DNA from 3 places in the Microbacterium sp. C23T genome. Region 3 is predicted to be linked to each of the others. Evidence: predicted binding sites of a transcription regulator. Region 3 holds the regulator's gene; each other region holds the start of a gene.
The links. Region 3 encodes LexA, which represses DNA repair genes until DNA is damaged. Its sites were predicted from a motif close to TCGAACANNTGTTCGA; they were not measured.

Region 1: a site for LexA is predicted at 1,589-1,604, ahead of ACLBXX_RS06270 (DUF222 domain-containing protein). Genes of this name have one in related genera too.
Region 2: a site for LexA is predicted at 1,887-1,902, ahead of ACLBXX_RS01390 (DUF222 domain-containing protein). Genes of this name have one in related genera too.

Annotation. Positions count from the first base shown of each region.
Region 1 covers NZ_JBKFBD010000008.1:40,826-44,099, reverse strand. The annotation lists gene ACLBXX_RS06275 (SCO7613 C-terminal domain-containing membrane protein) at 1-1,336, opposite strand, end outside; gene ACLBXX_RS06270 (DUF222 domain-containing protein) at 1,615-2,949, shown strand; gene rpmB (50S ribosomal protein L28) at 3,166-3,274, shown strand, end outside.
Region 2 covers NZ_JBKFBD010000002.1:63,812-67,085, reverse strand. The annotation lists gene ACLBXX_RS01395 (GyrI-like domain-containing protein) at 1-425, opposite strand, end outside; gene ACLBXX_RS01390 (DUF222 domain-containing protein) at 512-1,876, opposite strand; gene ACLBXX_RS01385 (pyridoxamine 5'-phosphate oxidase family protein) at 2,683-3,132, opposite strand; gene ACLBXX_RS01380 (AEC family transporter) at 3,221-3,274, shown strand, end outside.
Region 3 covers NZ_JBKFBD010000016.1:101,028-104,301, reverse strand. The annotation lists gene ACLBXX_RS10995 (histidinol-phosphate transaminase) at 1-837, opposite strand, end outside; gene ACLBXX_RS10990 (LysM peptidoglycan-binding domain-containing protein) at 905-1,315, opposite strand; gene lexA (transcriptional repressor LexA) at 1,579-2,259, shown strand; gene ACLBXX_RS10980 (hypothetical protein) at 2,329-3,274, shown strand, end outside.

The DNA of each region.
Region 1 (3,274 bases), on a different contig from region 3:
GCGCGGCGCCGAGCACGACGAGCCCGATGCTCGACCAGATCACGACCGGCAGCGCGTCCGCGGTCAAGAACGCCGCGGTGAGACCCGCACCGACCAGGGCACCCACCCCGCTGAGCGCGAGCACCAGGCGCTCGGCCGCGTGGTCCTCGCCGCGCCGCGCCGACGACCAGGGCGCGGGAAGCGCGTGCACCAGCCCACCGGCGGCGGCGCCGAGCAGGCCGGCGGTGAGGGATTCCGCGGGCGGCAGCGACGTCAGTCCGCCCACGAGGAATCCGAGGCCCGCGGGAAAGGCGAGCGAGGCGGCGAGGTCGGGTCCGCGCAGATGCGACACCCGCGCCCACAGGCGGCAGATCACCGCGACGACGAGAGCGGACACCCCCGTGTACAGAGCGGCGTCGGTCGACCCGGTGCCGAACAGGTCGTTCGCCCGCACGGCCCACGCGTCCAGCGCGAGCAATCCCACACCGAGCGCGCCGATGCCCTCGGCCGTCGCCCCCAGATCGCGGCGGCGCAGCCACGAGGCCAGCGCGATCGTCGCGAGCGTGATGCCGCCGATGATGAGCGCGCGCACCGCGATGCCCCACAGGAACCACGCCAGCAGCAGGAAGAACACGGCGGCGATGCCGACCAGCGAGACGCCGACGATGAGCAGCAGCACCGGCACGGTCAGCCGGCGGCGGGGAGCGGTCCCCACGCCCCCTCCAGGCGCCGCTGGCGCGTCGCCCGGAGCCTCCGGGCGCGCGGGCCCAGCCGCCACCGCGACCGGTGCGGACGGCCCAGGCCCCTGCGGCACCGAAGCGGCCGGTGCGGGCGGCTTCGGGGGCACCGCGATCTCGGGTGCCGTCGTCGCGGGCGCCGCGGTGGTGGACTCCGGCACGGTGACGAGGTCGAGCGCGTCGGGCGCCGTGAGGGAAGCCCCCTCCGCTGCGGGCTCGGCGACGATGGCGATGGCGCCGGTCGGCGGCGCCGAGGCGCTGAGCATCGCGTCGGCGGCGGGCACCAGATGCACGGCGACGCCGGCGTCGGCGACGGCCTCGGCCGCGACGAGCTCCGGCGGGCCCGCGAGCGTTGCGGGCGCAGCATCCGTTCTCGCCACGGCCGCCGTCGCGTGCGCGAGCCGGATCTCGTCCATCAGCTGCTGACGCGACAGCTCGAGCGTGAGCATCTGGCGGCCGAGCTCCAGCACGCGCGGTGCGTGCGGGTCGGTCAGTGCGAAGCCGCACGCGGGGCACACCTGCGCCGTGACGGCGGTGAAGCACGACGGGCACCGGTGCGCGTCGGCGAGATCGAAGGGAGACGCAGGCCACAGGGGTCCGTCGTCGTGCGTTGCGCTCATGTCCATCCCCTCTCCCGGGATTGACGACATGGTCCACCCGAAATGCGGCTCGGCGCGGGATTTTGTAGGGCCGCACAACGCGCCGCGCCGCCGGCGCCCGGTGCCTTGGAGCAACCCCGAGGATGCATTCCCATGGCGGAATGCAGCGCCGATGAAGGTATCGCCGGGGACAGGGCAGCGCCGAGAAGGCGCACGAGGGGCGGGCTACGGCGCCGAAGGGCCCCACTCTCAGCCGGTCCAAAGGGGCGAATGTCGTAGGTATGTTCTAATCTCGAGTTATGGAAGCAACCCCGCTCGACGGCATCGCAGAGGCGCTGCACGCGCTGGCGACCGCGGGCGGCGACCGTCCTGCCGGCGCGCTGACGCCGGCGGAGCTCGTGGCGGTGAATCAGGCGTTCGGTGCGCTGAAGCGTCATGTCGATGCCGCGTTCGCTCCCGTAGCGGCCGAGATCTCGCGGCAGTCGCGCCGAGAGCTCGGCAAGGATTCGCTCGCGAAGAAGCAGGGTTTCGCATCGGCGGCGGTGCTGATCTCGACCACCACCGGCACGAGTTTCGGTGAGGCGGTGCACATCGTGCAGGTCGGTGAGGCGACCGCGCCTCGGGTGTCGCTCACCGGTGAGGCGCTGCCAGCGAAGCACCCGCATGTCGCCGAGGCGGTGGCGGGCGGCGGGATCGGCATGACGGCGGCGGCGGCGATCATCAGCCTGCTCGACCGGCTGGCCGTGCGCGTCGATGCGGCCCGGCTCGACGAAGCGGAGCGGCAGCTCGTGGGGCTGGCTCCGGGGTTGCGCCCGGACGAACTCGGCAAGCTGCTGGCCCGCGCCGAGGCGCACCTCGATCCCGACGGCGTCGAGCCGCGACACGAGCAGCTTGTGTCCGAGCGGACGTTCCAGATGCACGAGCGCGACGGGATGCTGGTGATCTCGGCCAAGCTCGACCCTGAGACGGGAGCGCCTGTCAAGGCGGCGCTCGACGCGCTCGTCGGTGACGCGCTGCGCCGGAACGAACACGCCGACGAGGTCGACCGTGACCCGCGATCGGTTCGGCAGATTCAGGCGGATGCGCTGGCGGACCTCTGCCGCCACGCGATCGGGTGCGACCGGGTGCCCACTGGGGTGACCGCGACTGTCGTCGTGCGGATGGACCTCGCAGATCTCGAGGCCGGCACGGGCGCCGCGACGATCGATGGCATCGCCCAGTCGATCCCGCCGTCCGCGGTGCGCCGCCTGGCGGCAGATGCGCAGATCATCCCGTGCGTGCTCGGCGGTGACAGCGAGATCCTCGACTGGGGGCGCGCGAAGCGCCTCTTCACCCCAGCGCAGAAGCTCGCGCTCGGCGAACGCGACGGCGGATGCGCCGGCTGCGGAGCGCCACCGGCGTGGTGCCACGGGCACCACCTCGAGTGGTGGGATCGCGACGGCGGGCGCACGGACCTCGAGAACGGCGTCCTGCTGTGCACCGGGTGTCATCATCGGCTGCATGCCGACGGGTGGGGGATCCGCGTCGACGGTCCCGGCATCGATGCGAAGGTGTGGCTCATACCCCCGCCGTGGATCGACGCCCAGCGCACTCCACGCCTCGCCGGCAAGTCTCGCTACACGCTCACCGCCTGACCGCCTGACCGCCGGGATGCGGTGTCCGGCGCCTGTGGGAGTCGGCGGGGCTCGGGATCCGTCCGTGCTAGACTGACTCTTTGTCTGCGCGCCTCCAGCACGCAGTACGTATCCCACACCAGTTCGCGGGCCTTCACCGGCCGGATCCGGCGCGGGGTGCAGACAAGGGATCTTGGGTGAGGCCGTCCGGCCTCACGGTACTAAGGAGACATCACTATGGCAGCAGTGTGCCAGGTGACTGGAGCAGTTCCCGGCTTCGGTCACAACATCTCGCACTCGCACCGCCGGACGAAGCGCCGCTTCGACCCGAACGTGCAGAAGAAGA
Region 2 (3,274 bases), on a different contig from region 3:
GCGGCATGACCGATCAGCAGGAAGGCCGGTCGGTCGGCGATACGGGTGTCCATGGGTGTGTTCCCTTCTACGGTCAGGCGGAACCTGAGCTGCGGTTGCGATCGAAGGGGACCCCCGTCGCGGCGCACGTCAGCGGGGCTCGCCCCGTGCACCGACCGGAACGCACGACCGAACGCCTCGGTGGAGCCGTAGCCGTGGCGCACCGCGATGTCGAGCAGCTCGCCGTCGCCGAGCACGTCGGCGGCCGCGACGGCCATCCGCCGACGCCGGATGTACTCCGACAGCGGCATGCCCGCGAGCGACGAGAACATGCGGCGCACGTGGTACTCGGTGGTACCGAGGCCGGCGGCCAGTGCGGCGAAGTCGACGTCGTCTGACAGGTCGGCCTCGACGAGCTCGATCACCCGGTTGAGAATCGCGATCACGGTTCCTCCTTCGACTACCAGCCTCGTCGGGCGCGCATGGACGCGCCCGACTATCGCGGTCCGATTCGATCGTGCCGTACCGGATGTCAGAAGGGCGGGTTCTCCGGCGGTTCTGCGATCCGGTCGAGCAACGCGCGGACGCGCTCTCGCAGACCCGCGAACGGGTTCGTGGTGCGATGCCCGCTCGGGAATGCGACCTCGATGCTGCCGTCTTCCCGCCTCTGATGTCGGAGCAGCGTGGTGTCTTTCAGCGCGTGGTCCGGGTCGCACAGCGGATCGAGGTTGGCGATGCCGGTCTCACCGCGGCCAGGGCCGTGATAGGCACAGTGGTGATCGATGTCTCCCTCGATCGCGAGGCGGTCGCAACCGTCTCGCGCGCACGTGCCATGCACCAGAGCCAGCCACTCTCGTTGAGCACGGGTGGCCTTCCGTGCCCGCCGGTCCATGTCCAGGATGACGCCGGTGACCGGATCGGTGATCACCCTGGTGAATGCGCCGGCGTCGAGCAGCATCTGCCGTGCAGTGGCATCGTCGATCGGGCCGACTCCGGGGATCAGGCAGTCACTGTTCAGATCGAGACCCCCGACCGCGACGGCGGGAGCGGGGACGCGGACGCTCGCCCGCGCCGCAGGAGCGAGCCGGTCGAGGGGAACGGTCACGAGCACCTTCGGCTTCAGTCGTGTGACGTCGCCGCCCATCAGCATGTCGGCGAAGAGATCCGCGCGGATCTGCCCCGTCGTGCGACCGTCGCGCTGGACCGCAGGCATCTGCTTCGCCGTCAGCGAGAGAGCGCCGTCGAAAGCGTGCGCACGATCTGTCGGGACCATCGCGTACACCCACGACATGCCGTCGGCCACGTCCTCGACGTACACCGCACGGCGAGCGAAGGCGGCCGCGTGCCGCTGGGTGCGGGTGCACGCCGTGAGCCGGTCGGCGACCAGCCGGGCTTGCCGGCGGGTGCCGCTGACCGTGGACGCCAGCGCGATGTCGCGCATCAGATCATCGAAGTCGCCGACCACATCGGGAACACCTTCGAAGAGCGGCAGCTGGGCGAGCACCGCCTTCACGTGAGCGATCGATATGAGCCCATCGCGCGCCGCCTGCCATACGCGGGGGAGTTGCGCGAGGGCCCGCTGCGCGACGGCGGCCGACGACCGCACTTCCCCCTCCGTCAGCCGCAGCCGCGAAGCCGCCTCGAGAGCCGCGCACCGCTCCGCCAATGCGGCATCGCCGCCGAGCGGCGGAAACCCTCCGGCCAGACCTGGATCGAAGTCCACGTTCACGTACAGCTCAGGGTGTGCGCGCGCGAAGTCGAGCAGATCGGCGAGATGCTCGCACTGCCGTGCTGCGCGCCTGTTCGCTTCGAACTGCGCGGACTCCGCGTCCCAGAACAACTCCTTGAGCACGAATGCGTCGTCCACCTGCTCGAGGGTGGGCGAGGAGGCTTCCATAGATCGAGTTTAGTACATATCTTCTAGTTGCGGTAGACCGGACTGCAACTACATTCGAAGATGAACCGCTCGCTAGTACCCCAGCAACTGACACCCAATGTGACAATCGAGCCCCACCGGGCCGGGGAGAGCAGCCCAGTATGCGCAGGTCGTTCTCCAACGGCGAGTCCGCGGGTCGAAACCTGTAGACGGGGGGGGGGAGTAGCTCAACGCCTTCGAGTTCAAACCAACTGTCGATCCCATCGAACAGACCGCCGGGAGACTCCGCGTCGCGTCGCGAGCTTCCAGCGTGCGGGATCGACAGCGCCCGCGACACGCCGTCAAGTCGCGAGCTTCCAGCGTGCGGGATCGACAGCGCCCGCGACAGCCGCCACGTCGTCCACATCGTCCGCGCGCGCACGACGCCACAGATGCCCAGCGCCGACGCGATCGATCTCACGAACCGCAGGCCAGCACCGATTTCAGGGGAGCGTCGTGAGGTTCCTGCATCCGCACGGTCTGAGATCGAGTTGACATAATGTGCATTATCGGCCTTGATTCACAGCGACCAGAAAGCACCCCTTTCGGCCCTCGCGCCAGAAGGGGTGCTCAGAAGGGGTTCTGGGAAGAAGTCCGCCGCGGAGCGCCGCCCTGTTGCGCAGTCCACCGCAGCACAGCGTCACAGAGTCAACCGGATGACTTTCTCTGACCGCGTTACACCGCTGTAGTTCGCGCACGCCGCGGTCGCAGCATCCGTCGTCATCCGGCGAATTCACGGATGAACAGCGTCTGCGCGACGATCCTCCGCTCGAGCCCCTCAGACGACGTCAGACCACCCAGCCCCCGTCCCGCATGAGCACGCGGCCGGTCAGCTCGTTCGACTCGCGCCACGCCTGGACCCGCGTCGGCCGCAGCACGAGGAACACGTAGCCGGGCAGCCCGCGCGGGTCCCAGTCGGCCTGCGCCGCGTACGCCTCGCCGAGCGATGCGTCGTCGTCCACGCCCGCCGACCGCTCGAGCACGACGTCGAGCATCGCCACGTCGCGCGTCGGGCCGACCGCGAGCCGCGCGGCCCCGGACGCACCGAGGTTGCGCGCCGTCACCGAGCCGCCGTCCAGCGCGATGACGGCCCGGTCTCCGATCCACGCGAGCGACAGCGGCACGAGATACGGCGCCGCTTCCGGAGAAGCCGTCGCCACCCAGACATCGGCCGCCGGAGCCGTCAGCGCCGCGAGCAGATCGGCTTTGCGGGTCACGCGATCACGGGGTTCAGACATCCGTTGCTCCTTGGTCTCGGCGGGTGTCAGTCTGTCAGACGGTGACGCGCGATTCGCTCCCCAGAGAACGATTTCCTAGGCTCGAAGCATGCTGGAGTCGCTCATCGGGTTCGTCGTGGTGGGCGTGGCGATCCTCGTCGGG
Region 3 (3,274 bases):
CTCGTCGACCATGCCCAGCATGACCGGAGCATGACGCAGCGCGGCGGACGCCGCCGCCTGAGTCAGCGCGCTGAGGTGGTATGGCAGGCGCACGAGCCGGAGTGCGTCGATGAGGGCGGGATCGGCGGCCAGGTAGCCGACGCGGGCACCGGCGAAGGCGAACGCCTTGCTCATGGTGCGCGAGACGACGAGTCGTTCGCGCCCGGGCAGCAGCGTCAGCGCCGAGCGCTCGTCGTGCGGGGCGAACTCGAAGTACGCCTCGTCGACGATGACGACCCCGTCGGCGGCCTCGTACACGGCCTCGACGACGTCGAGACCGAGGGGCGTGCCGGTCGGGTTGTTCGGCGAGCAGAGGAAGACCACGTCAGGCGAGGCGTCGGCGATCTGGGATGCCGCGTCTTCGGCGTCGATCGTGAAGTCGGCCGATCGGGTGCCCGAGATCCATTCCGCGCCGGTGCCGCGCGTGAGCAGCGGGTACATCGAATACGTCGGAGTGAAGCCGAAGGCGGTGCGACCCGGCCCCGCGAAGGCCTGCAGGATGTGCTGCAGCACCTCGTTCGAGCCGTTCGCGGCCCAGATCTGGTCGCGAGTGAGGCCGTGACCGAGATAGTCGGCGAAGCCCTCGCGCAGGGCGGTGAACTCGCGGTCGGGGTAGCGGTTGACGTCGCGCAGAGCGAGTGCGATCGAGTCGAGGATGTCGTCTGCGACCTCGGCCGGAACCGGATGAGTGTTCTCGTTGACGTTCAGGGCGACCGGAAGCGGTGCCTGCGGGGCGCCGTAGGGCTTCTGCCCCCGGAGGTCGGCGCGTAAGGGGAGATCTTCGAGACGTGCACTCACCCATCCCATGGTAGGCCCGCCCATCGGGCACCTCTCGCCGCGTGACGTCGCGCGACGCGCCGCGCGATCAGCGGTCGTACGCCGCGGGGATCGCGAGGCGCTGGCCCGCCTGGACGAGGACGGTGTCGAGGGCGTTCAGCCGCACGAGCTCGTCGACCACGTCGCGCGGGTCGCGGTCGGGGGCGACCGCTTCGGCGATCGTCCACAGCGATTCGCCGGGCGCGACGGTGACTGTCGTGAACGAGCCGGCGGGAGCGCCCGCGTCACGCGAGGCGAGCGCCGCGCCGCCGCCGAGCACCGCGACGCTCAGGGCGATCACGGCCGGAAGAGCGGCCAGCACGGCGAGCACACGACGACCGCGCACCGTCAACCGCAGACGCGTTGATCGCCCGGCCACGGCACGCGTGGCGCGCTGGGCTGCGGCACCGGCGGCGCGGGCCGGCGACGGGATGGACGTCGTGAAGTCGATCGCGGTCATGCTCGTCTCCTCCTGATGGGGAGAGATTCGCATTCTCCACTCGGCCGGGAGTGAAGAATACGAACCTCTCTTCCGAAGCTATCTTCGAGTCTGTACGATGTCAATACCGCATTCCGACGTCGATCTCTCGAACGCGACACGCGGCGAGGTTGCCACCTCATCGCCTGGGATCCGGATACGGTTTCGATACGAGAACCCCACCACGGGCCTCCGACATTCGAAGAAACAGCGCTCGGCGGCCGAGCGCAGGACGGAGCCGGAAGATGAGCGACGCGGCCGGGCGAGAGAAGCCCCAGACCCGCCGGCGCAAGAGCCTGAGCGAGAAGCAGCTCGCGATCCTCGAGGTGATCCAGCGCTCGATCGCCCGCCACGGCTACCCGCCCAGCATGCGCGAGATCGGCGATGCGGTCGGCCTCAAGTCGCTGTCGAGCGTCACGCACCAGCTCAACCAGCTCGAGCTGAGCGGCTACCTGCGGCGCGACGCGGGCAAGACCCGCGCCATGGAGGTCCTCATCGACCTGCCCGGGACCGCCACCGAGAGCCCCGCCGACGCCGCGCCGTCGGTCGGCGACGCCGCGCTCGTGCCGCTGGTCGGCCGCATCGCCGCGGGCGTCCCCATCACGGCCGAGCAGCAGGTGGAGGAGATCTTCCCCCTCCCGCGCCAGCTCGTCGGCAAGGGCGACCTGTTCATGCTCAAGGTCTCCGGCGAGTCGATGATCGACGCCGCGATCTGCGACGGCGACTGGGTCGTGGTGCGATCGCAGGCCACCGCCGACAACGGCGACATCGTCGCCGCGATGCTCGACAGCGAGGCGACCGTGAAGACGTTCCGCCAGCGCGACGGCCACACCTGGCTCCTCCCCCGCAACTCCGCGTTCGAGCCGATCCTGGGCGACGACGCCAGCGTGCTCGGCAAGGTCGTCGCGGTGCTGCGCGCGGTCTGACGCCATTTCGCACGAATCGCGCGACGCCAGAGGTGGTGGGCAGTACGCGCGACGCGCTATAAGGGTGGAATGACCGCCGTCACGCCCTCGCCAGACGTTCCCGACCTCCAGGCCCGCCTGGACGCGCTCGAGGCCGAGAACGCCCTCCTCAGAGCCGGCGCCGCGCCCGCGCCGGCCACCGGCAGGGCGAATCGCCCGGCAGGCAGCGGCTGGCGCGCGTTCTTCTCCGCGCTGTGCATCGTGATCGCGTCGATCCTCGTCCCGATCTCGATCGTCACCGCGTGGGCGCGGCTGGAGCTCGTCGACGAGGCCGCGTTCGTGCAGACGCTGGCTCCGCTCGCCGATGACCCCGCCGTGCAGCAGATGATCATCGACGAGACCGTCGAGGCCGTGCAGGCCCAGGTCGATTTCGAGGAGCTGACGGCCAACGTCTTCGACGGCATCGATCAGCTCGGGCTGCCGCCCCGCGCATCACAGGCCCTCAAGCTGCTGCAGGCACCGGCCGCGGAGGGACTCCAGAACCTCCTCACGCAGACCGTCACGCGCGTCGTCGAGTCGGACGCCTTCGCCGACACCTGGACGGCGACCACCCGCGCCGCCCACCGCGCCCTGACCGCCGCGGCCACGTCCGACGGCGGCGGCATCGTGGTGATGAACGACCAGGGCCTCGGCATCCAGCTCGGCGCGATCGTCGAGCGCGTCAAGCAGAACCTCATCGATCGCGGCGTCGGCATCGCGCAGCTGATCCCTGCCGTCGACAAGGTCATCATCATCGGCACCGGCGACACGCTCGTGACGATCCGCACCACGTACGCCCTCGCCACGGCGCTGGGCTGGTGGCTGCCGATCATCACGATCGGGCTCTTCGTGCTCGGCATCCTCATCGCGCGCCGCCGGAGCACGGCGGTGCTCGGCTCGGGCATCGGCTTCGCGCTCGGCGGCGGTGCCCTGGCGATCGCGTTCGCCGTCGGCTACCCGGTCATCGGACAGACGGCGGCGCAGCTCGGTCTCTCGG